3 regions of the Pseudomonas sp. PS02288 genome follow, and region 2 is predicted to be linked to each of the others. Evidence: predicted binding sites of a transcription regulator. Region 2 holds the regulator's gene; each other region holds the start of a gene.
The links. Region 2 encodes FliA, which starts transcription of late flagellar genes. Its sites were predicted from a motif close to CTAAAGTTTNNNNNNNNNNNGCCGNTAA; they were not measured.
Positions count from the first base shown of each region.

Region 1: QMX85_RS20555 (methyl-accepting chemotaxis protein) is a predicted target of FliA. The motif match lies at 4,040-4,067, and genes of this name have one in related genera.
Region 3: QMX85_RS18250 (methyl-accepting chemotaxis protein) is a predicted target of FliA. The motif match lies at 1,702-1,729, and genes of this name have one in related genera.

Region 1 covers NZ_JASCPA010000067.1:8,956-16,354, forward strand. Annotated here, with positions in the region: gene QMX85_RS20545 (WYL domain-containing protein) at 1-425, opposite strand, end outside; gene rmuC (DNA recombination protein RmuC) at 549-2,117, shown strand; gene QMX85_RS20555 (methyl-accepting chemotaxis protein) at 2,343-3,968, opposite strand; gene QMX85_RS20560 (peptidylprolyl isomerase) at 4,185-4,463, opposite strand; gene QMX85_RS20565 (PilT/PilU family type 4a pilus ATPase) at 4,546-5,745, shown strand; gene ligD (DNA ligase D) at 5,826-7,399, shown strand, end outside.
Region 2 covers NZ_JASCPA010000001.1:152,243-159,641, reverse strand. Annotated here, with positions in the region: gene QMX85_RS00730 (chemotaxis protein CheA) at 1-365, opposite strand, end outside; gene QMX85_RS00725 (protein phosphatase CheZ) at 547-1,341, opposite strand; gene QMX85_RS00720 (chemotaxis response regulator CheY) at 1,361-1,735, opposite strand; gene fliA (RNA polymerase sigma factor FliA) at 1,815-2,564, opposite strand; gene fleN (flagellar synthesis regulator FleN) at 2,561-3,394, opposite strand; gene flhF (flagellar biosynthesis protein FlhF) at 3,447-4,772, opposite strand; gene flhA (flagellar biosynthesis protein FlhA) at 4,785-6,908, opposite strand; gene sodC (superoxide dismutase [Cu-Zn] SodC) at 7,128-7,399, shown strand, end outside.
Region 3 covers NZ_JASCPA010000052.1:13,821-21,219, forward strand. Annotated here, with positions in the region: gene QMX85_RS18250 (methyl-accepting chemotaxis protein) at 1-1,643, opposite strand, end outside; gene QMX85_RS18255 (hypothetical protein) at 1,839-2,048, opposite strand; gene QMX85_RS18260 (DUF3203 family protein) at 2,250-2,474, opposite strand; gene zapE (cell division protein ZapE) at 2,700-3,839, shown strand; gene QMX85_RS18270 (LysR family transcriptional regulator) at 3,894-4,838, opposite strand; gene QMX85_RS18275 (MFS transporter) at 4,966-6,318, shown strand; gene QMX85_RS18280 (CoA-acylating methylmalonate-semialdehyde dehydrogenase) at 6,388-7,399, shown strand, end outside.

The sequences.
Region 1 (7,399 bases), on a different contig from region 2:
GTCTCCAGGCGCAGCCCCTCGCGGCAGGCCTGCAGGATCGGTCGCAGGACTTCCGGGCGGATGCTCCGATCCGGCACCTGCAGCACTTCGGTATGGGCGTAGGCGAGGGCCAGGCCCTCGATGTGGGGTGCCCGTTCGCGGTTGCGATCGAGCAGGTGCAGGTAAGCGCTGGCGCTACCGTCGATGAACAGCGGGGCGAAGCCGGGCGCCGGTTTGTAGCCCTTCAGGCGCTTGTCGTAGACGAGGTTTTCCGGGGCGTGCTCGCCGAGGTAGGCGTTGATGTCCTTCGACGCCTGCTGGCGGCTGATTCCGAAGCTCTGCATCAGGTGCCCGGTGGTGAGCCGGCCTTCCCACCAGGCGACGGTTTCGATCAGCCGGTAGCGCTGCGCCAGGTCCCAGCGGACTTGTTCGATGGATCGCTTCATACACCTCCCATCCGTGCGAAAACTTTACACGCTACCGACCAGCCAATGGACGTGTCGCCTGAAGCTACATATCTTGTCCCGGTCGATCAAGCGGCGTGACCGCCGCAGTGAGGAGAAGCAACGATGCAAGCGAACCTGATCTGGGCCTTAGTCGGCGCGGCCGTCCTGTTGATAGCCGGGCTGGCGGCGGCGTTGGCGATCGTCGGCGGACGTCTGCGCGGGCTGACCGCGCAGCTGGCGGAGGGGCGCCGGCAGCTGGATGCGCAACAGAGCATGGATACCCAGCGCATGCTGGAAAGCATGGAGCTGCAATCGGCGGTGCGCGCGGAAAAGGCCCATGTCGAGCAGTTGCAGCGCCAGTTGGCGTTCTCCCGCGAGGAAACCGAGGGCCTGCGCAGCCGCCAGTTGCTGGAACAGCGCCGCCAGGAAGAACATGCCGGCCAGGCGGAAGCGGCCAAGGCACAGAGCCAGCAGCTCGGCCTGCAGCTCGATGAACTGCGCCAGACTCATGCGCGCCTGGAACTGGCCAACCAGAACCTGCAGGAGCGCTTCGCCACGCTCAGCCGCGAGCACGCCACGCTGGCCTCGACCCTGGAGCAGAAACAGCAGCATTTCAGCGAGCAGCAGCAGTTGCTCAAGGACAGCCGCGAGCAGCTCAAGCTGGAGTTCGAGCAGCTTGCCGGGCAGATCTTCGAGGCCAAGGGCCAGGCCTTCGCGCAGACCAGCCAGCAATCGCTGGATGCGCTGCTCAAACCGTTCCGTGAGCAGATCGAAGGCTTCCGCGCCAAGGTCGAGGACATCCACCACAAAGACACCCAGCAGCAGGCGACCCTGGCGCAGCAGATCGTTCAGCTCAACGAGCTGAACCGGCAGATCACCCAGGAAGCCCAGGACCTGACGACCGCGTTGAAAGGGCAGAAGAAGACCCAGGGCAACTGGGGCGAGCTGATTCTGGAAAACGTGCTTGAGCGTTCCGGGCTGATCGAAGGGCGCGACTTCAAACGCGAGGCCAGCTTCACCACCGAGGAGGGCCGCAAGCGCCCGGACGTGCTGGTCTACCTGCCGCAGAACAAGCACCTGATCATCGACGCCAAGGTCTCGCTGAATGCCTACACGCGTTACATCAACGCCGAGGACGAAGCCGAACGGCGCCTCGCGCTGGTCGAGCACGTCGGCGCCATCGGGGCGCGGATCAAGGAACTCGCCGACCGCCATTACTTCAGCCTGCCGGGGCTTAACGCGCCGGAGATGGTGTTCATGTTCATCCCCATCGAGTCGGCCTTCGTCGAAGCCTTGAAGGCGGACGAGACGCTGTTCCAGCGCGCCATCGAACGCAACGTGCTGGTGGCCACGCCGACCACGCTGCTGACCAGCCTGAACATCGTTCGTCAGCTGTGGCGTTTCGAGGAACAGAACAAGCACACCGCCGAACTCGCCGACCGCGCGGGCAAGGTCTACGACAAGCTGCGCACCTTCCTCGGCAGCATGGACACTGTGGGCAGCAGCCTGGAAAAGGCCCAGGACGCCTATCGGCGCGCCTGCGATCAGCTGATCAGCGGCAAGGGCAACCTGGTCAAACAGGTCAACGATTTCCGCCAGCTGGGCGTGGCGGTGAAGGGCGAGATGGCCGAAGCCTGGGTGGATCGAGCGGAACTCGAACTGGGGCTGATCGATGGCGAACGCATCGAGTAAGGCGAGCGTCGGGCAGGGTCGGTGCGCGCGGCGCACCCTACGGGCATCGAGCCTTTGTAGGGTGCGCCATGCGCACCGTCGGTCTGCACTTGGATGCGGGGGGTATGGATGGGGCTGCCGGGCAAGGGTCGGGGCGGGTAGGCCGATCCGGTATAGCCGGCGCGCGCGGCGCACCCTACGGGCATCGAGCCTTTGTAGGGTGCGCTATACGCACAGGGGACACGGTTAGACGCGGAAGCGCGTCACCAGGCCGTTCAGGTCGATGGCCAGGCGCGAAAGCTCCTGGCTGGCGGCGTTCGTCTGGTTGGCGCCGGCAGAGGTCTGCACGGCCAGGTCGCGGATGTTCACCAGGTTGCGGTCGACTTCGCGGGCCACCTGGGCCTGTTCCTCCGAGGCGCTGGCGATCACCAAGTTGCGCTCGGTGATGTGGCTGATGGCCTCGGTGATCTGCTGCAGCGCGGCACCGGCGGCGCGGGCCAGCTCCAGGGTGGAGTGGGCGCGTTCGTTGCTGGTCTGCATCGAGCTCATGGCCTGATCGGTACCCTGCTGGATACCGTTGATCATCTGCTCGATTTCCTGGGTCGACTGCTGGGTGCGATGCGCCAGGGCGCGTACCTCGTCGGCGACCACGGCGAAGCCACGCCCGGCGTCGCCGGCGCGGGCCGCTTCGATGGCGGCGTTGAGAGCCAGCAGGTTGGTCTGCTCGGCGATCGAGCGGATCACGTCGAGTACGGTACTGATGTGGCGAACCTTATCCGCCAACTGCTCGACCTGCTGCGCGGTGCCGGTGACGTCTTCGGCCAGGTTGCTGATCGAGTCGACGGTCTTGTTCACCTGCTCCTGGCCCAGGCGGGCGGTGCGGTCGGAGTCGCGCGAGGCTTCCGAGGTGGCCACGGCGTTGCGCGCCACTTCGTCCACGGCGGTGGTCATCTCGTTGACCGCGGTCGCGGCCTGCTCGATTTCCTGGTTCTGCTGGTGCAGGCCCTTGCTCGAATCCTCGGTGACCGCGTTCAGCTCCTCGGCGGCCGAGGCCAGCTGGGTGGAGGAGTCGGCGATGCCCTGGATGGTGCGCTTGAGGCTTTCCTGCATGCTGTGCAGCGAGCCTAGCAACTGCGCGGGCTCGTCGCCGCCACCGACCGCGATGGTGTGGGTCAGGTCGCCCGATGCCACGGTCTCGGCGACTTTCACCGCCTGATTGAGCGGCGTGACGATGCTGCGCGTCAGCAGCATGGCGAGCAGGCCGGTCAGCCCCGCGGCGACCAGCATGAACACGATCACGCCGGTGATCGCATTGTTGAATTCCTGCTCGGCCCGGGCTGCGGCTGCATTGCCATCGGCCTGGTTTATCTCGATCAGCTTCTCGAACTCGGCGCCGAGATTGTCGGAGAGGGTTTTGTAGTCCGCCATCAGCAGGGCACGCATGTCGTCGATGCGATCCTGGCTGGACAGCTGGACGAGTTGCTGGTTGATTCGCGCGTACCCCGCCAGGGCGGTTTTCACGGATTGGTACTGGGCGCGCTCGGTATCACTGGAAATCAACGCCTCGTACTTATTCTGGGCATCCTTGAGCTGGCCCAGGAGCACGTTGAGACGTTCGATCGTGTTGCTCAGTACAGCGGCTTCGCGATCGACCACGATCCGGTAGGAGGTGATGCGGACGCGCAACATCTTCTCGTTGAGAACGCCTAGCGCGCGGAAGCTGGGCAGGCCGTTCTCCACCACCTTCACGGTCGCCGCGCGGATGATGCGCATCTCGTACAGGGAGAAGAGGCCAAGGAGCACGACCAGCAGTGCGACCATGGAAAAACTGAGTATTGCCCTCGGTGCGATCTTGAGACGCCGAAGAAACATGGGGAGAACCTCAAAGTACTAAGCCGTTTGTTTTTTTGATGCACCGTTTGGCGCAGGCATCGACAGATCGTTTATCGGCATGCGGCGCAGGAGCATGAGCCCATTTTTGGCGGGTTTTGCTTCTTTCGAGTGGGGCGAGTGGGGCGTTTTTCAGCGCTGTTCGGCGGGCGCCAAACGAAGCGCTCTAGGACGAGGGCACGCGCCGAAACGGGCGTTTCACTCGCGGTAGAAAACCTGCACCAGGTGATAGCCGAATTGTGACTTCACCGGGCCGTGGACGGTGCGCAGCGGCTTCTTGAAGATCACCTGGTCGATGCTGCGCACCATTTGCCCCGGGCGTACTTCGCCGAGGTCTCCGCCGCGCTTGCCGGACGGGCAGATCGAGTGCTTGCGCGCCAGCACGTCGAAGGCTTCGCCGCCGTCCAGGCGCTTTTTCAGTTGCGCGGCTTCGGCCTCGGTCTTGACCAGGATATGGCGGGCCATGGCTTTTGGCATGAAGGACTCCTGCGATAGATTGACGGCGATTGTGCCCGAGCGTCCGGGCTTCATACAGCCGAACAGCCGCGGAGCGAGCCCAATGGATATCCAATCGATGCTGAGAGTCCTTGCCGTACAGGATGGCTCGGACCTCTACCTGTCCACCGGTGCGCCGCCCTGCGCCAAGTTCAACGGCGTGCTCAAGCCGCTGTCGGCCGAGCCGTTGCGCGCGGGCGAGGTGGCGGCCATCGCCGCGTCGGTGATGGATGCCGAGCAGCGTGCCGAGTTCGAGCGCGAGCTGGAAATGAACCTGGCGATCTCGCTGCCGCAGATCGGCCGGTTTCGCATCAACATCTTTCGCCAGCGCAACGAGGTGTCCATCGTCGCGCGCAACATCAAGCTGGACATCCCCAAGTTCGAGGACCTCAAGCTGCCCGAAGTGCTGCTCAAAGTGGTGATGGAGAAGCGCGGCCTGGTGCTGTTCGTCGGAGGCACCGGCTCGGGCAAGTCGACCTCGCTGGCGGCGCTGATCGATTACCGCAACCGCAACAGCGGCGGTCACATCATCACCATCGAGGACCCGGTGGAGTACGTACACCGGCACAAGAAATCGATCATCAACCAGCGCGAGGTCGGCGTGGACACGCGCAGCTTCCACGCCGCGCTGAAGAACACCCTGCGCCAGGCGCCGGACGTGATCCTGATCGGCGAGATCCGCGACCGCGAGACCATGGAGCACGCGCTGGCCTTCGCCGACACCGGGCACCTGGCGATCTCCACGCTGCACGCCAACAACGCCAACCAGGCGCTGGACCGGATCATCAATTTCTTCCCGGAAGAGCGCCGCCCGCAGTTGCTCAACGACCTGGGCAACAACCTCAAGGCCTTCGTCTCCCAGCGCCTGGTCAAGACCCGCGAAGGCAAGCGCCGCGCTGCGGTGGAAGTGCTGCTGGGCACGGCGACCGTGAGCGACATGATCAAGCGCAGCGATTTCAGCTCGATCAAGGAAATCATGGAGAAATCCAGAACCCTCGGCATGCAGACCTTCGACCAGGCGCTGTTCGATCTGGTGGTGGAGGGCGCGATCGACGAGGACGAGGCGGTGAAGAACGCCGACTCGGCGAACAACCTGCGGCTGAAACTGAAGCTGCAAGTGGAGGGCGGCGCGCCGGCGCCCGCTCCGGTCGCCGCGCCGCCCCGACCCGCGCCGGTGCAGAAGCCGGTGGATGCCGCGGCCTGGGGCCTGGAACTGAAACTGGAAGACATCGAGCCGGACGAACCGGACGACGCCAAACCCTGAGTGCTCCATCCAGCGGCCTGGGCGAACCCGCGCCGTGCGGGTGCTTCTAACCTGAAGCACCCGACGACGAGGCTCCGACCATGGCGAAGGCACTGGACGAGTACAACAGCAAGCGCAATTTCTCCGCTACCCCCGAGCCCGCCGGCACTCCGGCGCGCAAGCGCAAAAAGGCCGCCGACCCGCACGCGCTGCAGTTCTGCATCCAGAAGCACGACGCCAGCCACCTGCATTACGACTTCCGCCTGGAACTCGACGGCACCCTGAAGAGCTGGGCGGTGCCGAAGGGGCCGAGCCTGGACCCCAAGGTCAAGCGCCTTGCTGTGCACGTCGAGGACCACCCCATCAGTTACGCGTCCTTTGAGGGGCAGATTCCCGAGGGGCATTACGGTGCGGGCGAGGTGATCGTCTGGGATCGCGGCGTATGGAGCCCGATCGGCGATCCGCAGGCGAGCCTCGAAAAAGGCCGACTGAAATTCGAGCTGCAGGGCGAGAAGCTCGCCGGCGTCTGGAACCTGGTGCGCACTCACATGCCCGGCAAGCGCGAGCAGTGGTTCCTGATCAAATCCAGCGATGAGGCCGCGCGCGCCGAAAAGGACTACGACATCCTCGTCGAGCAGCCCGATAGCGTCCTCAGCGAGCGCACCCTGATTCCCCGTAAACGCGGCGCCAAGGCAAAGGCCAAGGGCGAGGAGCCGGCACGCACCGCCAAGACGCCGCCCCGGCGGCGGACCCGGAAAACCGCCGACGCCACGCTCCATGGCGCCAAGGCCGCGGCGATTCCCGAGCGCATTGCGCCGCAGCTGGCGACGCTGGTGGAGGGGGCGCCGGAGGGTGACTGGCACTACGAGATCAAGTTCGACGGTTACCGGATCATGGCGCGCATCGAGGGGGACGACGTGCGCCTGTTCACTCGCAATGGCCACGACTGGACGGCGAAGATGCCGCACCAAGCGAAGGCGCTGGCCAAGCTCGGGGTGGAGTCGGCCTGGCTGGATGGCGAAGTGGTGGTGCCGGACGAGGAGGGCATCCCGGACTTCCAGGCGCTGCAGAACGCCTTCGACGCCGGCGCCAGCAGACAGATCGTCTACTACCTGTTCGACGTGCCCTACCTGAACGGCATGGACCTGCGCGAGGTGCCGCTGGAGGAACGCCGCGCCGCGCTGGCCACTCTGCTGGAGAAACAGGACGGCGCGCTGCGTTTTTCCGCGGACCTGCAGGAAGACCCGGACCACATGCTGGCCAGCGCCTGCCAGATGAAGCTCGAGGGACTCATCGGCAAGCGCGCCGGCAGCCCCTACGTGTCACGCCGCAGCAGCAGCTGGATCAAGATCAAGTGCAAGAATCGCCAGGAGTTCGTGATCGTCGGCTACAGCGACCCCAAGGGCTCGCGCAGTGCGTTCGGCGCGCTGTTGCTGGGGCTGCACGACGCCGACAGTGGCGAGCTGCGCTACGCCGGCAAGGTTGGAACCGGCTTCAACGAAGCCAGCCTGCGCGCCATCCATGCGCGACTCGAACCGCTGGAGATCGCTGAACCGGTCGTCGTCAATCCGCCCACTGGTGCCGACGCGCGGGGCGCGCACTGGCTGAAACCCGAGCTGATGTGCGAGGTGGCATTCGCCGAGATGACCCGCGACGGGGTGATCCGCCATTCGGT
Region 2 (7,399 bases):
GCGGCGAGGAGTTCGCGCGGCGCCGGCGTCGGCGCGGTTCGCTCGCGCACTTCGGCGAACATCGCGTTCACCGCATCGAGCGCCTGCAGCACCACATCCATCAGCTCGGCATCCACGCGGCGTTCGCCCTTGCGCAGGATGTCGAAGACGTTCTCGGCGATATGGCAGCACTCCACCAGCTCGTTCAGCTGCAGGAAACCCGCGCCGCCCTTGACGGTGTGAAAACCGCGAAAGATCGCATTCAGCAGGTTCATGTCGTCAGGGCGGCTTTCCAGCTCCACCAACTGCTCCGACAGCTGCTCGAGAATCTCGCCGGCCTCTACCAGGAAGTCCTGGAGAATCTCTTCATCGGCGTCGAAGCTCATTTCCACCTTCCCATAGGATCTGTTGACGTTTCGTCGCGAACCGCGTTGAGCCGCAGGGACGGGGCGCGTTTTTCGCAGGCCGGCGTCACTCGTCGTTCATCTGGAGCAACCAACTTCTCTCCTCCTTCCTTGCCCTGCGAAAACGCCTAGGTCGTGGCCGTAACCAAAACGTCGACGGGTCCTAGAATCCAAGACTGGATAGCAGATCGTCGACATCGTCCTGACCGGATACGACGTCATCACGCTTATCGGCATGAATCTGCGGACCTTCACCCCGGGAGGACTCTTTTTGTTGTTTTTCTTGCTCGGCACGCAGCCCTTCGTGGTCGTGCTTGATGCCGGCGAAACGATCGACCTGGCTGGCCATGAGCATCAGCTTGAGCAGATTGCTCTCGACTTCGGTGACCAGGGTGGTGACACGCTTGATCACCTGACCGGTGAGGTCCTGGTAATCCTGCGCCAGAAGAATGTCGTTCAGGTGGCCGGAGAGCTTGGCGCCGTCCCGCTCGCTGCGCGCGAGGAACAGCTCGACACGCTTGGCCAGCTCGCGAAAGGCGTCAGCCCCGATTTCGCGGCGCATGAAGCGCTGCCATTCGACGCTCAGGCTCTGGGCCTCGTCGGCCATGCCGTTGACCACCGGCGCGCACTCTTCCACCAGATCCATCGTGCGGTTGGCCGCACGCTCGGTCATCGTCACCACGTAGGAGAGACGCTCGGTGGCATCGGAGATCTGCGACACTTCCTGCGCGTGCGGAACACGGGGATCGAGCTGGAAGTTGACGATGGCATTGTGTAGCTCGCGGGTGAGCTTGCCGACTTCCTGGTACAGACCGCGATCGCGGACCTGATTCAGTTGATGGATGATTTGCACCACATCAGCGAAGTTGCCTTTTTCGAGGCTTTCGGTCAGCTGACGGGCATGGGACTTCAGGGTCGACTCGAAGTCATCGCCCATAGAGATGTTGTCGTGATCCATAGCGCCCTCGAGGCGAACATCAGCCGTTGACCCGCTCGAAGATCTTTTCGATCTTCTCTTTCAGTACCTGGGCCGTGAAGGGTTTGACCACATACCCGTTCACGCCGGCCTGGGCCGCCTCGATGATCTGATCGCGCTTGGCTTCAGCAGTCACCATGAGCACGGGAAGGTGCTTGAGTCGATCATCGGCGCGCACCGCACGCAGCAGATCGATCCCGGACATGTTGGGCATGTTCCAGTCGGTGACCAGGAAGTCGAAGCTGCCGCTGTGCAGCATCGGTAATGCCGTGGTGCCGTCGTCGGCCTCCGCGGTATTGGTGAACCCCAGGTCACGCAGGAGGTTCTTGATGATCCGTCTCATCGTGGAGAAGTCGTCCACGATGAGGATTTTCATGTTCTTGTCCAAGTCGACCTCCGTACAATCCCAAACGCCGCCTCGCAGCGCGCGCCTCGCAAGCGTGAAACCGGCTGCCTCAGTGCGCGCGCCATTCAACCAGACGTGCCCGCAAACGCGCGGCACACTGGCTGTGCAACTGGCTGACGCGCGACTCGCTGACCCCCAGCACCTCGCCGATTTCCTTCAGATTCAGTTCTTCGTCGTAGTACAGCGAAAGAACCAGCCGCTCGCGTTCCGGAAGATTGGCGATGGCGTCGGCCAAGGCCCCCTGGAAGCGGTCATCCTCCAGATCGCGAGCGGGTTCGTAATGGGTGAAGCTACCGTCCTCGTGCAGGCCCGAACCGTGCTCGCCTTCCTGCAGGAGGTCGTCGAAGCTGAACAGTCGGCTGCCCTGAGTGTCGCTCAGGATGCCGTAGTACTCTTCAAGACTCAATTTAAGTTCGGCCGCAACCTCTTGATCTTTAGCGTCTCTGCCCGTTCTCGCCTCGACGGCGCGGATGGCGTCGCTGACCATGCGGCTGTTGCGATGCACGGAACGCGGAGCCCAGTCGCCCTTGCGCACCTCGTCGAGCATCGCCCCACGGATACGGATTCCGGCGTAAGTCTCGAAACTGGCGCCCTTGCCCGAGTCGTACTTCTTGGCAGCCTCGAGCAGGCCGATCATTCCGGCCTGCATCAGGTCCTCCACCTGCACGCTGGCCGGAAGCCGGGCCAACAGGTGGTAGGCGATCCGCTTGACCAACGGTGCATAACGCTCGATGAGCTGAGTTTGCGAGTCCTTCGCCTGCGATTTGCTGTACATACGAAGTCCACTGGCGGCTGTCATACGGGTGAGTCTGCGGTAGTCGGTTTAACCAGACGCTCGACGAAAAACTCGAGGTGACCGCGCGGGTTGGCCGGCAATGGCCAGGTGTCGACTTTCTGCGCGATCGCCTTGAACGCCAGCGCACACTTGGAGCGCGGAAAAGCTTCATAGACAGCGCGCTGCTTCTGTACGGCTTTGCGCACCGACTCGTCGTAAGGCACGGCACCCACGTACTGCAGGGCGACGTCGAGGAAGCGGTCGGTGACCTTGGTGAGCTTAGCAAACAGATTGCGACCTTCCTGGGGGCTGTGCGCCATATTCGCCAGCACCCGGAAACGGTTCATGCCGTAGTCGCGGTTGAGCAGCTTGATCAGCGCGTAGGCGTCGGTGATCGAGGTCGGCTCGTCGCAGACCACCACCAGCACTTCCTGGGCGGCACGGACGAAGCTGACCACGCCGTCGCCGATGCCGGCCGCGGTGTCGATGACCAGCACGTCGATGTTGTCGCTGATGTCGCTGAACGCCTGGATCAGGCCGGCGTGCTGCATCGGCGTCAGCTGCACCATGCTCTGGGTGCCGGAAGCGGCGGGCACGATGCGCACGCCGCCAGGGCCTTGCAGCAGGACGTCGCGCAGGTCGCACTGGCCGTCGATGACATCGGCCAGGGTGCGCTTGGGCGAAAGACCGAGGAGCACGTCGACGTTGGCCAGACCCAGGTCGGCGTCGAGCAGCATCACCCGCCGGCCGAGGTCGGCCAGGGCCAGCGACAGGTTGACGGACACGTTGGTCTTGCCAACGCCGCCCTTCCCACCGGTCACCGCGATCACTTGAACTGGATGCAAACTAGCCATTTCTCTTACACCTTGTCTGCGACTGAGCAGGCAACTGTCTCTCGACGGTCAATTAGCCGACGCGACGCGCCGAGTTGTTGTAGAGGCCGGCGAACATGTCGGCCATTGCATCTTCACTGGGTTCTTCCGGGGCTTGCAGGGCGACGGCGCGGCTCACCAGCTGATGGCTGCGCGGAACGTGCAGATCATCCGGGATTCGCGGGCCATCGGCCAGATAGGCTACCGGCAGACGCTGGCTGATTGCCAGCCCGAGCACTTCGCCGAGGCTGGCCGCCTCGTCCAGCTTGGTCAGCACACAACCGACCAGGCCGCAACGCTTGTAGCTATGATACGCGGCCTTGAGCACCTGGCTCTGGCTGGTGGCCGCCATGACGAGGTAGTTCTTCGACTTCAGGCCGCGGCTGGCGAGTGCTTCGAGCTGCATGCGCAGGGCCGGATCGTTGTTCGGCAGGCCGGCGGTGTCGATCAGGATCACGCGCTTCTTCGCCAGCGGGGCGATGGCCTGGGTCAGCGAGCTGCCCGGATCGACCTGGGTCACCGAGACGTTGAGGATGCGGCCGAGGGTCTTGAGCTGCTCCTGGGCACCGATGCGGTAGCTGTCCATGCTCACCAGCGCCACATGCTGGGCGCCGTACTTGAGCACGTAGCGCGCCGCCATCTTCGCCAGGGTGGTGGTCTTGCCCATGCCGGCCGGGCCGACCAGGGCGATCACGCCGCCCTCTTCCAGCGGTTCCTGGGCCGGAGTCTTGATCGCGTGGGCCAGGTAGGCGAGAACCATGCGCCAGGCCTGACGCGGCTCCTGCACCTGGCCGACCTTGTCCAGCAGCGCGCGGGCGATTTCCGCCGGCAGGCCGAGGCGTTGCAGGCGACGCCAGAGGTTGGCCTGCTGCGGACGCTGACTCTGCATCTGGGTCCAAGCGAACGAGCCGAGCTGCACTTCGATCAGTTCACGCAGGCCATTGAGTTCGTGGCGCATGGCATCCAGCGCGCGCGAATCGCCGGCCGGAGCGGCGGTGACGGCGGCCGGCTGTACCGGGGCCTGCGGACGCGCGGTGACCTTCGAGGTCGGCAGCTCCGGGGCAACCAGCGGCTCGTTGGCGAACAGCTGGCGGTCCTTGACCACTTCGCCAGCGGCGCGCACGGCCAGTTCGGCGTGGGCCGACGCGATCTTCGCCTGGGTCTTGCGCAGCTCGGCCTCAAGCTCGGCGTTCGGCTGGCGAACCGGCTCGGACGGCATCTGGTAGTCGAGCGCGGCAGTCAGCTCCACGCCGCCGGCAACCCGGCGGTTGGCGATGATCGCGGCATCGGCCCCGAGCTCATCACGAACCAGCTTCATGGCTTGACGCATGTCGGCGGCGAAGAAGCGTTTCACTTGCATGGCCTGTTAACCTCAATTTTGTCCCACGGTGGCGACGATGGTGACCTGCTTGTTGTCCGGGATTTCCTGGTAGGCCAGTACGTGCATGTTCGGCACGGCCAGTCGAGCAAACCGCGAGAGCATCGCCCGGATCGGACCGGCCACCAGCAGGATCGCCGGCTTGCCCATCATCTCCTGACGCTGCGCCGCTTCCACCAGGGAACGCTGCAGCTTCTCGGCCATGCCAGGTTCGAGGAGGATGCCATCCTCGGAGCCCTGACCGGCCTTGTGAAGACTATTCAGCAATATCTGTTCCAACCTTGGGTCGAGCGTGATAACAGGCATCTCCGGCTCTAGTCCCACAACGGTTTGCACGATTGAGCGGGCCAGCGCGACGCGGACCGCTGCAACCATGGCGGCGGGATCTTGACTCTTCGCAGCGACGTTAGCGATGGCTTCGGCGATGGTGCGGATGTCGCGTACCGGAACCTGTTCGTTAAGCAGCGCCTGCAGCACCTTGAGCAGCGTGGACAGCGAGATCATCCCCGGCACCAGCTCTTCGGCCAGCTTCGGCGAGCTCTTCGCCAGCAGTTGCAGCAGTTGCTGGACTTCTTCGTGACCGAGCAGCTCGTGGGCATGCTTGTTCAGCACCTGATTGAGGTGCGTGGCGACCACGGTGCTGGCGTCGACCACGGTGTAGCCAAGCGATTGCGCCTGGTCGCGCTGGCTGGGGTCGATCCAGACCGCCTCCAGGCCGAACGCCGGATCTTTGGCGGCGATGCCGTTGAGGCTGCCGAATACCTGGCCAGGGTTGATCGCCAGTTCGCGATCGGGATAGATCTCCGCCTCGGCGACGCTGACGCCCATCAGGGTCAGGCGGTAGGCGTTGGGCAGCAGGTCGAGGTTGTCGCGGATGTGCACGGACGGCATGAGGAAGCCCATCTCCTGGGAGAGCTTCTTGCGTACCCCCTTGATCCGCGCCAGCAGCTGGCCACCCTGGTTGCGGTCGACCAGCGGAATCAGCCGATAACCCACTTCCAGACCGACCATGTCCACCGGGGTGACGTCGTCCCAGCCGAGCTCCTTGGTTTCCTGCGCGCGCTGGGCGGGGATCAGCTCCTGCTGGCGGGCGGTTTCCTGGACCTCGGCTTCTTTGGCCTTGTTGGCCTTGTTCCAGATCATGTAGGCGCCGCCGGCGGCGATCAGGCCCAGGCCTATGAACGGAACGTGCGGCATGCCGGGAACCAGACCCATGGCGACCATGATCAGCGCCGATACGGCCAGCGCCTTGGGCGAGGTGAACATCTGCCGGTTGACCTGCTGACCCATGTCCTCGGAGCTGGACACGCGGGTCACCATGATCGCGGCGGCGGTCGACAGCAGCAGCGACGGAATCTGCGCGACCAGACCGTCACCGATGGTTAGCAGCGCGTAGATGCGACCGGCGTCGCCGAACGACAGATCGTGCTGGAGGATGCCGATGCCCATGCCGCCGATCAGGTTGATGAACAGGATCAGCAGACCGGCGATGGCGTCACCACGCACGAACTTACTGGCACCGTCCATCGAACCGTAGAAGTCGGCCTCCTGGCTCACTTCCTGGCGACGCAGCTTGGCTTGCGCCTGATCGATGATGCCGGCGTTGAGATCGGCGTCGATGGCCATCTGTTTGCCCGGCATGGCGTCGAGGGTGAAGCGCGCGCTCACTTCGGAAATACGCCCGGCACCCTTGGTGACCACGACGAAGTTGATGATCATCAGGATCGCGAACACGACCACGCCGACCACGTAGTTGCCGCCGACCACCACGTCGCCGAAGGCCTGGATCACCTTGCCGGCGGCGGCATGGCCGTCCTGCCCGTGGAGCAGCACCACGCGGCTGGAGGCCACGTTCAGCGCCAGGCGCAGCAGCGTGGAGACCAGCAGGATGGTTGGGAATACCGCGAAATCCAGCGGTCGCAACGCGTACACGCTGACCAGCAGAACGACGATCGACAGGGCGATGTTGAAGGTGAAGAACACATCCAGCAGGAAGGCAGGCACCGGCAGAATCATCATGCCGAGCATCACCAGTACCAGCAGCGGCACCCCTAGGTTGCCACGGCCGGCGCCGATCGCATTCATTCGCATGTTGTTGAACAGCTGAGTGCGTTCCACCCGATTCTCCTAGCCCGATCCAAACAATCTTTTGACGCCAGTGGGCGTGCGCCAATGCCAGTGCAAGAGCCCGGCCAACTTGGAGAACACAATGAGGATCAACGGTTTGCGGCTGGTGCGAGCCGCTGGTGGGCGCTACGGAGAACCGCGCTGACGGCGGGGAGTCAGAACACTGTCGGCGGGCAACGACGCGCGCCGCAGGTTGCGAGGAGCCACTTCATGAAGAACTGGATGATCGCCGCACTCGTCGGCGGCTGCGTATTCAACGCCCAGGCGGAAAGCCTTTCGATTCCGATGAACATCGTTAGCGGCAACGGCATCGGAGAAAAGGTCGGCACGGTAAGCGTCGAGGAAACCCCGTATGGCCTGGTGTTCACGCCGCAACTGGCGGGGCTGGCGCAAGGCATTCACGGCTTTCACATTCACGCCAAGGCGAGTTGCGACGCCGCCCTGAAGGATGGCAAGCCTTCCGCGGCAGAAGCCGCCGGCGG
Region 3 (7,399 bases), on a different contig from region 2:
TTGGCGACCTCCACGCTCTGCTCGCTGTGGCGCTGGCTCTCGGTCATGGTGCTGACCGAGGTGCGCGCGCCGACCTGCAGTTCCTCGATCATCTGCTGCACCTGCGCCGCCGATTCCTGGGTGCGATGGGCGAGGTTGCGCACCTCGTCGGCGACCACCGCGAAGCCACGTCCGGCTTCCCCGGCGCGCGCCGCTTCGATGGCGGCGTTGAGCGCCAGCAGGTTGGTCTGCTCGGAAATGCCGCGGATCACCTCGAGAATCTGCCCGATGTTGGCGGTTTTGCCGTTGAGTTCCTCGATGGTGTCGCAGGACGAACGAATCTTTCCGGACAGGTCGGTCATCGCGCCGATGGTCTTCTGCACCACCTGGCGACCCTCTTCGGCGAGGTTGCGGACATCGGAAGCCTGGTGCGAGGCGTCGGCGGCATTGCGCGCGATTTCCTGCGCGGTGGCGCCGAGTTCGTTGATCGCGGCCGCCACGCTGTGGGTCCGGTTGGCCTGCTCGTCGGAGTTGCTCATCGACGAGTTGGAGGCGCTGACCACCAGTTGGGCGACTTCATGCACCTGGGCAGTGGCCGAGGACACCTCGCGGATCGAGGCGTGGACCCGTCCGACGAAGCGGTTGAAGGCGTCCGCCAGGTCGCCGAACTCGTCGTGCGAGTGGATTTCCAGGCGCTTGGTCAGATCGCCCTGGCCTTCGGCGATGTCCTCCATCGCACGGCCCATCAGGCGCACCGGCTGCATCAGCACGCGGATCAGCATGCCAAGCAGCAGCAGGATCAGCACCACCGCCACGATCGTGGCGACGATCGCCGAGGTACGGAATTCCTGCAGCATGGAGAACGCCTTCGCCTTGTCGATCGACAGGCCGACGTACCAGTTCACCGAGGGCAGCCCCTTGACCTGGGCGAAGGTGACGATGCGCGTGCCCTCGGCGCCTTCGACTTCGCTGAACCCGGGGCCGATGTTCAGCTTGCTGGCGGGAAAGGCTTCGTTCAGCGATTTCATCACCAGGTTCTTGTCCGGATGAACCAGCATCTTGCCGTCGGCGCTGACCAGAAAGGCGTAACCCATGCCCTCGAAGTCCAGCGAGTTGATGATCTTCACCAGGGTCTGCAGCCCCAGGTCGCCGCCGACCACGCCGAGGGTCTGGCCGTCCCGGGACGCGGGGGTTGCGATGGTGATGATCAGCTCGTTGCTGGCGGCGTCGATGTAGGGTTCGGTGAGCGTGGTGCCGCCGGCGGCGAGCGCATCCTTGTACCAGGGGCGGGTGCGCGGGTCGTAGCCGTCGGGCATCGGATCGTCCGGGCGCATGGTGAAGGCGCCGTCGCGAGTGCCCAGGTAGGTGAAGTTGAAGCTGGAGCTCAGCGCCTTTTGCTCCAGCAGGTTGGCTATCGCGTCCGCTGAATCGTTGTTGGCCACCGATTGCGCCGCGCTTTCCACCAGCAGAAGGCGCCCGGACAGCCAGTTCTGGATGTTGCTGGCGGTCACCTCGCCCATTTCCCCCAGATAGTTCTCCAGGTCCTCGCGAATCGCGTTGCGCTGCAGGTAATCGTTGTAGAGGGTGAACAGCGAGAAGGCGACCACCACCACCAGCGAGGCGGCGAGCAGAATCTTGTGGCTGAACTTCAGGTTCGAAGGCATGGCGGAATCCGGTTTGACGTGCACGGGTAGTCGGCCAAACACCCCTGGCCTGTGCAACCTATCGGTCAGCGCCAAGATAGCTTGAGTGCATACGACGAAATGTCGCGAATGCTGAAAAGTTCGATCATGGATACGAAGCGGCCGCACTTTTTTGGGGCGACCGCTGCGTTCATTTGATCAGGAAAGTGGAAATACTCAGACGCCTTGGGTATCGGCTTTTTCCAGTTCCTTTTCCATCTTTTGCAGTTCCTGCTGGAAAGCTTGGTCCAGCACACTGGCTTTCTTGCGCCAAGGCTTACGCTCGGGTTCCGGTTGAGCAGCGTAGGTTTTGACTTCTCCGCCGTTAATATCCATATAGCGTTGCGCCTGGCGCTCTAGTTCTGCGCGCAGTTCGTCTTTATTCACGATTGATCCTGTTGATCGAACATGGAGGACGCTGGGCGAGGCGGTGGGGCCGCTGCGCTGCGTCGGGTTTTTTATCGTTCTTGATACTTGTCGCCGCGTTGGGCGCGGCGATTATATCCATCGCCGCGAATACATCCATACGCGGATTAATGCGGCGTACTGAAAAGACTGTATTTACGCAGAAAGATTCAATGACGCGACTCAGTCGTCCTTCAATAGATTGAAACGCGCGTCTTCGGCGCCTGCACCTATCAGGTGCTCAGCATCCGGTTCACTGATGAGCTGGCGGCGTCCGGCTATTTCAAGTACCGACATGCGCGTCGCCTCGTCGGTCGTCACGCGTACCTGGTCCAGGGGACTTTCGTATTTGCGGTCGTCGACGAAAACGGCGCAGGTGGAATTGTGGGTATTGATCTCGATCGTCATGGCAGTTCTCCGGGATAACGTAATCACGCGGTTACCCAGTTGTGACCTCGAACTTGCGTGGATACTCCCGGGCGCGGCCAGGCAGTGTTTCTTCGGTGTTAGTTGCCCTTCGTTGCAACAGCGAACGCGTCGTACGGCACATTGCCGGGCGGGGCCAGCGACGCGACTTCAAAGCCGCGCCGCGATGGCCCATCATTCGCGCGGTCTTCCCTCGGTAGTTCACTCATGAGTTCGCTTTCTCCCCTGGCGGCGTATCGCCTTGCAGTCGACCAGGGTTTCCAGTCGGACCCTGCGCAATGGCACGCCGTGCAGATCCTCGAGCGCTGCCAGCAGGCCATCCATGCCGGTGGCGGCGCTTCGCCCGGCAGCGGCGTGTACCTGTGGGGCCCGGTCGGCAGGGGCAAGACCTGGCTGATGGATCGCTTCCACGAGAGCCTTCAGGTGCCGGCCCGGCGTCAGCACTTCCACCATTTCATGCGCTGGGTGCACCAGCGGCTGTTCCAACTGGTCGGCACCGCCGATCCGCTGCAGGCACTGGCCACGGAGCTGGGGCGCGAGGTGAGGGTGCTGTGTTTCGACGAGCTATTCGTCACCGATATCGGTGACGCGATCATCCTCGGGCGGCTGTTCGAGGTGATGTTCGAGCAGGGCGTGGTGCTGGTCGCCACCTCCAACCAGCCGCCCGAGCAGCTCTATGCGGACGGCTTCAACCGCCAGCGTTTCCTGCCGGCGGTCGCCGCGATCAACCGCTGCATGCAGGTGGTCAACCTCGACGGCGGCGAGGATCACCGCCTGCATCCCGGCGTTGGCTTGCAGCGTTACTGGCTGGCCCAGGCCGGGCAGCCAAGTGCCCTGGAGGCGGTTTTCCGGCAGCTGGCGGGAGACGATGCCGGTTCCTGCGAACCGGTGAGCCTGGCGCACCGCCCGATCGCCGTGGTGCGGCGCAGCGCACGGGTGCTCTGGAGCCGTTTCGACGACCTGTGCAAGGAGCCGCTGGCGGCCTACGACTTCATCGTGCTCTGCGACCAGTTCGATGCAGTGCTGCTGAGCGGCGTGCCGAACATGAGCGCGCGCCAGGGCGAGTGCAAGATCGCCCGTGGCACCGAGGACGCGGCCGAGCAGGTGGCTGCCGGCGACCGCGAGCTGCCCAGGCTGTCGAAGCACGACGACGGCGCGCGGCGCTTCATCGCCCTGGTCGACGAGTGCTACGACCGCCAGGTGCCGCTCTACATCGAGGCCGAGGTGGCGATGGATGCGCTGTACACCGAGGGCTACCTGGCCTTTCCGTTCCGCCGCACCCTGAGCCGGCTGAAGGAAATGCAGCTGCAGCGCTTCGGTCGCACGGCTGCGCCCGCGCCCGGCTGACCCGATAGCGACGAGGGCCGCCGGGTGCGCCATGCGCACCCGGCTCAGCCGAACCTAGAGAAAGCTCATCGCCCGCGATTCGCCGAGCAGGAAGCCGCGATTGGCCTCGGTGCAGGCGCGCAGGTATTCGCTGACCTGGGTGATGCGCTTGAGCCGGCGCAAGTCCTCGCGGTAGTAGATCCAGAACTGCCGGGTGACCTCCACCTGCTGCGGCAGCAGTTCCACCAGCCGCGGGTCCGGCCCGGCGAGGAAACACGGCAGGATCGCCAGCGCACGGCCCTGCAGCGCCGAGAGGTACTGGGCGACCACGCTGGTGCTGCGCAGCTGGCTGCTGGCGTTGGGCACCACGCGCTCCAGATAGAGCAGCTCCGGGCTGAAGGCGAGGTCGTCGACGTAGGTGATGAAGCTGTGCCCGGCGAGGTCCTCCACGGACCCGATCGGCGGATGCTGCGCCAGGTACTCGGCGGTGGCGTAGAGGCGCAGGTTGTAGTCGCACAGCTTGGAGCAGACGTAAGGCCCGCGCTCCGGGCGTTCCAGGGTGATGGCGATGTCCGCCTCCCGGCGCGACAGGCTGATGAAGTGCGGCACCGGCAGCAGGTCGATGGAGATGTTCGGGTAGACGTCCTGGAAATGGCTCAGCTGCGGCGCCACGAAGAAGCTGCCGAAACCCTCGGTGGAGCCGATCCGCACATGCCCGGACAGTGCCAGGCTGGCCCCGGAAACCTGCTCGCAGGCGGCCTGCAGGGTGCTTTCCAGCGACTCCGCGTAGCCCAGCAGGTGCAGGCCCTCGGGGGTCAGCACGAAGCCGGCCGAGCGCGACTTCTCGAACAGCAGCGCGCCCAGCGCCTTCTCCAGCGCGCGGATGCGCCGCGACACCGTCGTGTAGTCCACGTTGAGGCGCCTGGCGGCGTTGCTGGCGGTGCGTGTGCGCGCCACTTCGAGGAAGAACTTGAGGTCGTCCCAGTTCATCTGACTGGCGAGCATGAGATTTTTTTGCATATCCAACCGGTGCTTTTGTTCTGACTTATCGGAAGTTTGCACACCTATACTCGAAGCCGGTCGCTGCTACCAGCCGCTTCCGTGACCTTGCAAAGCCCTAACGACAAAAACAATAGAGCAGGCAACCATGAACGAATCGCTATCGACAGGTGGCCGATCCGGCCGCAAGCATTACCGCATCGCCGGTCTCGCCAGCATGGCGGGTACCACCATCGAGTGGTACGACTTCTTCCTCTACGGCACCGCCGCGGCGCTGGTCTTCAACAAACTCTTCTTCCCCGCCCTCGACCCCATCACCGGTGTGCTGGCCGCGTTCGCCACCTACGCCGTGGGCTTCATCGGCCGGCCGTTGGGCGGCATCATCTTCGGCCACTTCGGTGACCGCATCGGGCGCAAGTCGATGCTGATGATGACGCTGATGATGATGGGCATCCCGACCATCGCCATCGGCCTGATTCCCACCTACGAACAGATCGGCTACTGGGCCGCGGTGATCCTTGTGCTGATGCGCTTCCTGCAGGGAATGGCGGTCGGCGGCGAGTGGGGCGGCGCCGTGCTTATGGCGGTGGAACACGCGCCCGAAGGCAAAAAGGGCTTCTACGGCAGCCTGCCGCAGACCGGCGTCGGTGCCGGCCTGGTGCTGTCCTCGCTGGCCATGGGCGCGGTGGCGACCCTGCCCGAGGAGCAGATGATGAGCTGGGGCTGGCGCCTGCCGTTCCTCGCCAGCGTGGTGTTGCTCGGCGTTGGCTGGCTGATCCGCGTGAAGGTCGCCGAGTCGCCGGACTTCGAGAAGCTCAAGGAGCAGAAGCGCGAAGTCCGCGTGCCGCTGTTCGAGGTGGTGCGCAAGTACCCGCGCGCGACCCTGACCATCATCGGCGCGCGCATGGCGGAGAACGCCTGGTTCTACATGGCGGTGACCTTCGCCCTGGCCTACGCGGCCAACCAGCTGAAGATTCCCCGCGCCGAGGTGCTGCACGCGATCACCGCGGGCGCGGCGATTTCCCTGCTCACCATGCCGTTCTGCGGCTGGCTGTCGGACAAGGTCGGGCAGAAGCGCCTGTACTTCGCCGGCCTGCTGCTGCTCTGCGCGTTCGTCTATCCGTTCTTCAGCATGCTCGGCACTCGCGAGCCGCTGCTGGTCTGGTGGGCGATGGTGCTGGCGGTGGGTGTGGTCTTCCCGATCCTCTACGCGCCCGAATCGCTGCTCTTCGCCCGGCAGTTCCCGGCCGAAATCCGCTACAGCGGCATCTCCCTCGCGGTGCAGGTGGCCGGCGTTCTAGGCGGCGGCTTCGCCCCGATGATCGCCACCTCGCTGCTCGGCGCGGCCGACGGCAGCCCGCGCTACGTGGTCGCCTACCTGATCGGCATGGGCGTGGTGGCGCTGTTCTGCACGGCGCTGATGCAGGGCGACCGGGCCGCCATCGACAACATGAAACCGGCGCAGTCGCGCCGCGCATCGCCGGCGCTGGATACGCCCTGAGCGGCCGACGCCTCCTTTCTGCGCGGTGAGCCGCGCAGGTTTCGCACAACGACAGTCAGGACATCGACCATGAGCACCAGCATTCCCCACGTCAAACTCCTCATCGGCGGCGAGCTCGTCGAGTCGCGCACCACGCAATGGCGCGACGTGATCAACCCGGCGACCCAGGAAGTCCTGGCGCGGGTGCCGTTCGCCACGCCCGAGGAAATCGAGGCCGCGGTGAGCAGCGCCAAGCAGGCCTTCAAGACCTGGCGCAAGACGCCGATCGGCGCCCGCTCGCGGGTCTTCCTCAAGTACCAGCAACTGATCCGCGAAAACATGAAGGAACTCGCGGCGATCCTCACCGCCGAACAGGGCAAGACCCTGGCCGACGCCGAGGGCGATGTGTTCCGCGGCCTGGAGGTGGTCGAGCACGCCGCCGGGATCGGCAACCTGCAACTGGGCGAACTGGCCAACAACGTCGCCGGCGGGGTGGACACCTATACGCTGATGCAGCCGCTGGGCGTCTGCGCCGGGATCACCCCGTTCAACTTCCCGGCGATGATCCCGCTGTGGATGTTCCCGATGGCCATCGCCACCGGCAACACCTTCGTCCTCAAGCCTTCGGAGCAGGACCCGATGGTGACCATGCGCCTCGCCGAGCTGGCGTTGCAGGCCGGCGTGCCGGCCGGCGTGCTCAACGTCATCCACGGCGGCGTCGATGCGGTGAACGCGATCTGCGACCACCCGGACATCAAGGCGGTGTCGTTCGTCGGTTCCACCAAGGTCGGCACCCACGTCTACAACCGTGCCAGCCAGGCCGGCAAGCGCGTGCAGTGCATGATGGGGGCGAAGAACCACGCCATTGTCATGCCCGACGCGCACAAGGAGCAGACCCTCAATAACCTCGCCGGCGCCGCGTTCGGCGCGGCCGGGCAGCGCTGTATGGCGCTGTCGGTGGCGATCCTGGTGGGTGAGGCGCAGCAATGGCTGCCGGAGATGGTCGCCAAGGCGCAGACGCTGAAGGTCAGCGCTGGCGTGGAGCCGGGCACCGACGTCGGCCCGCTGGTCTCCTGCGCGGCGCTGGATCGCGTCAGCAGCC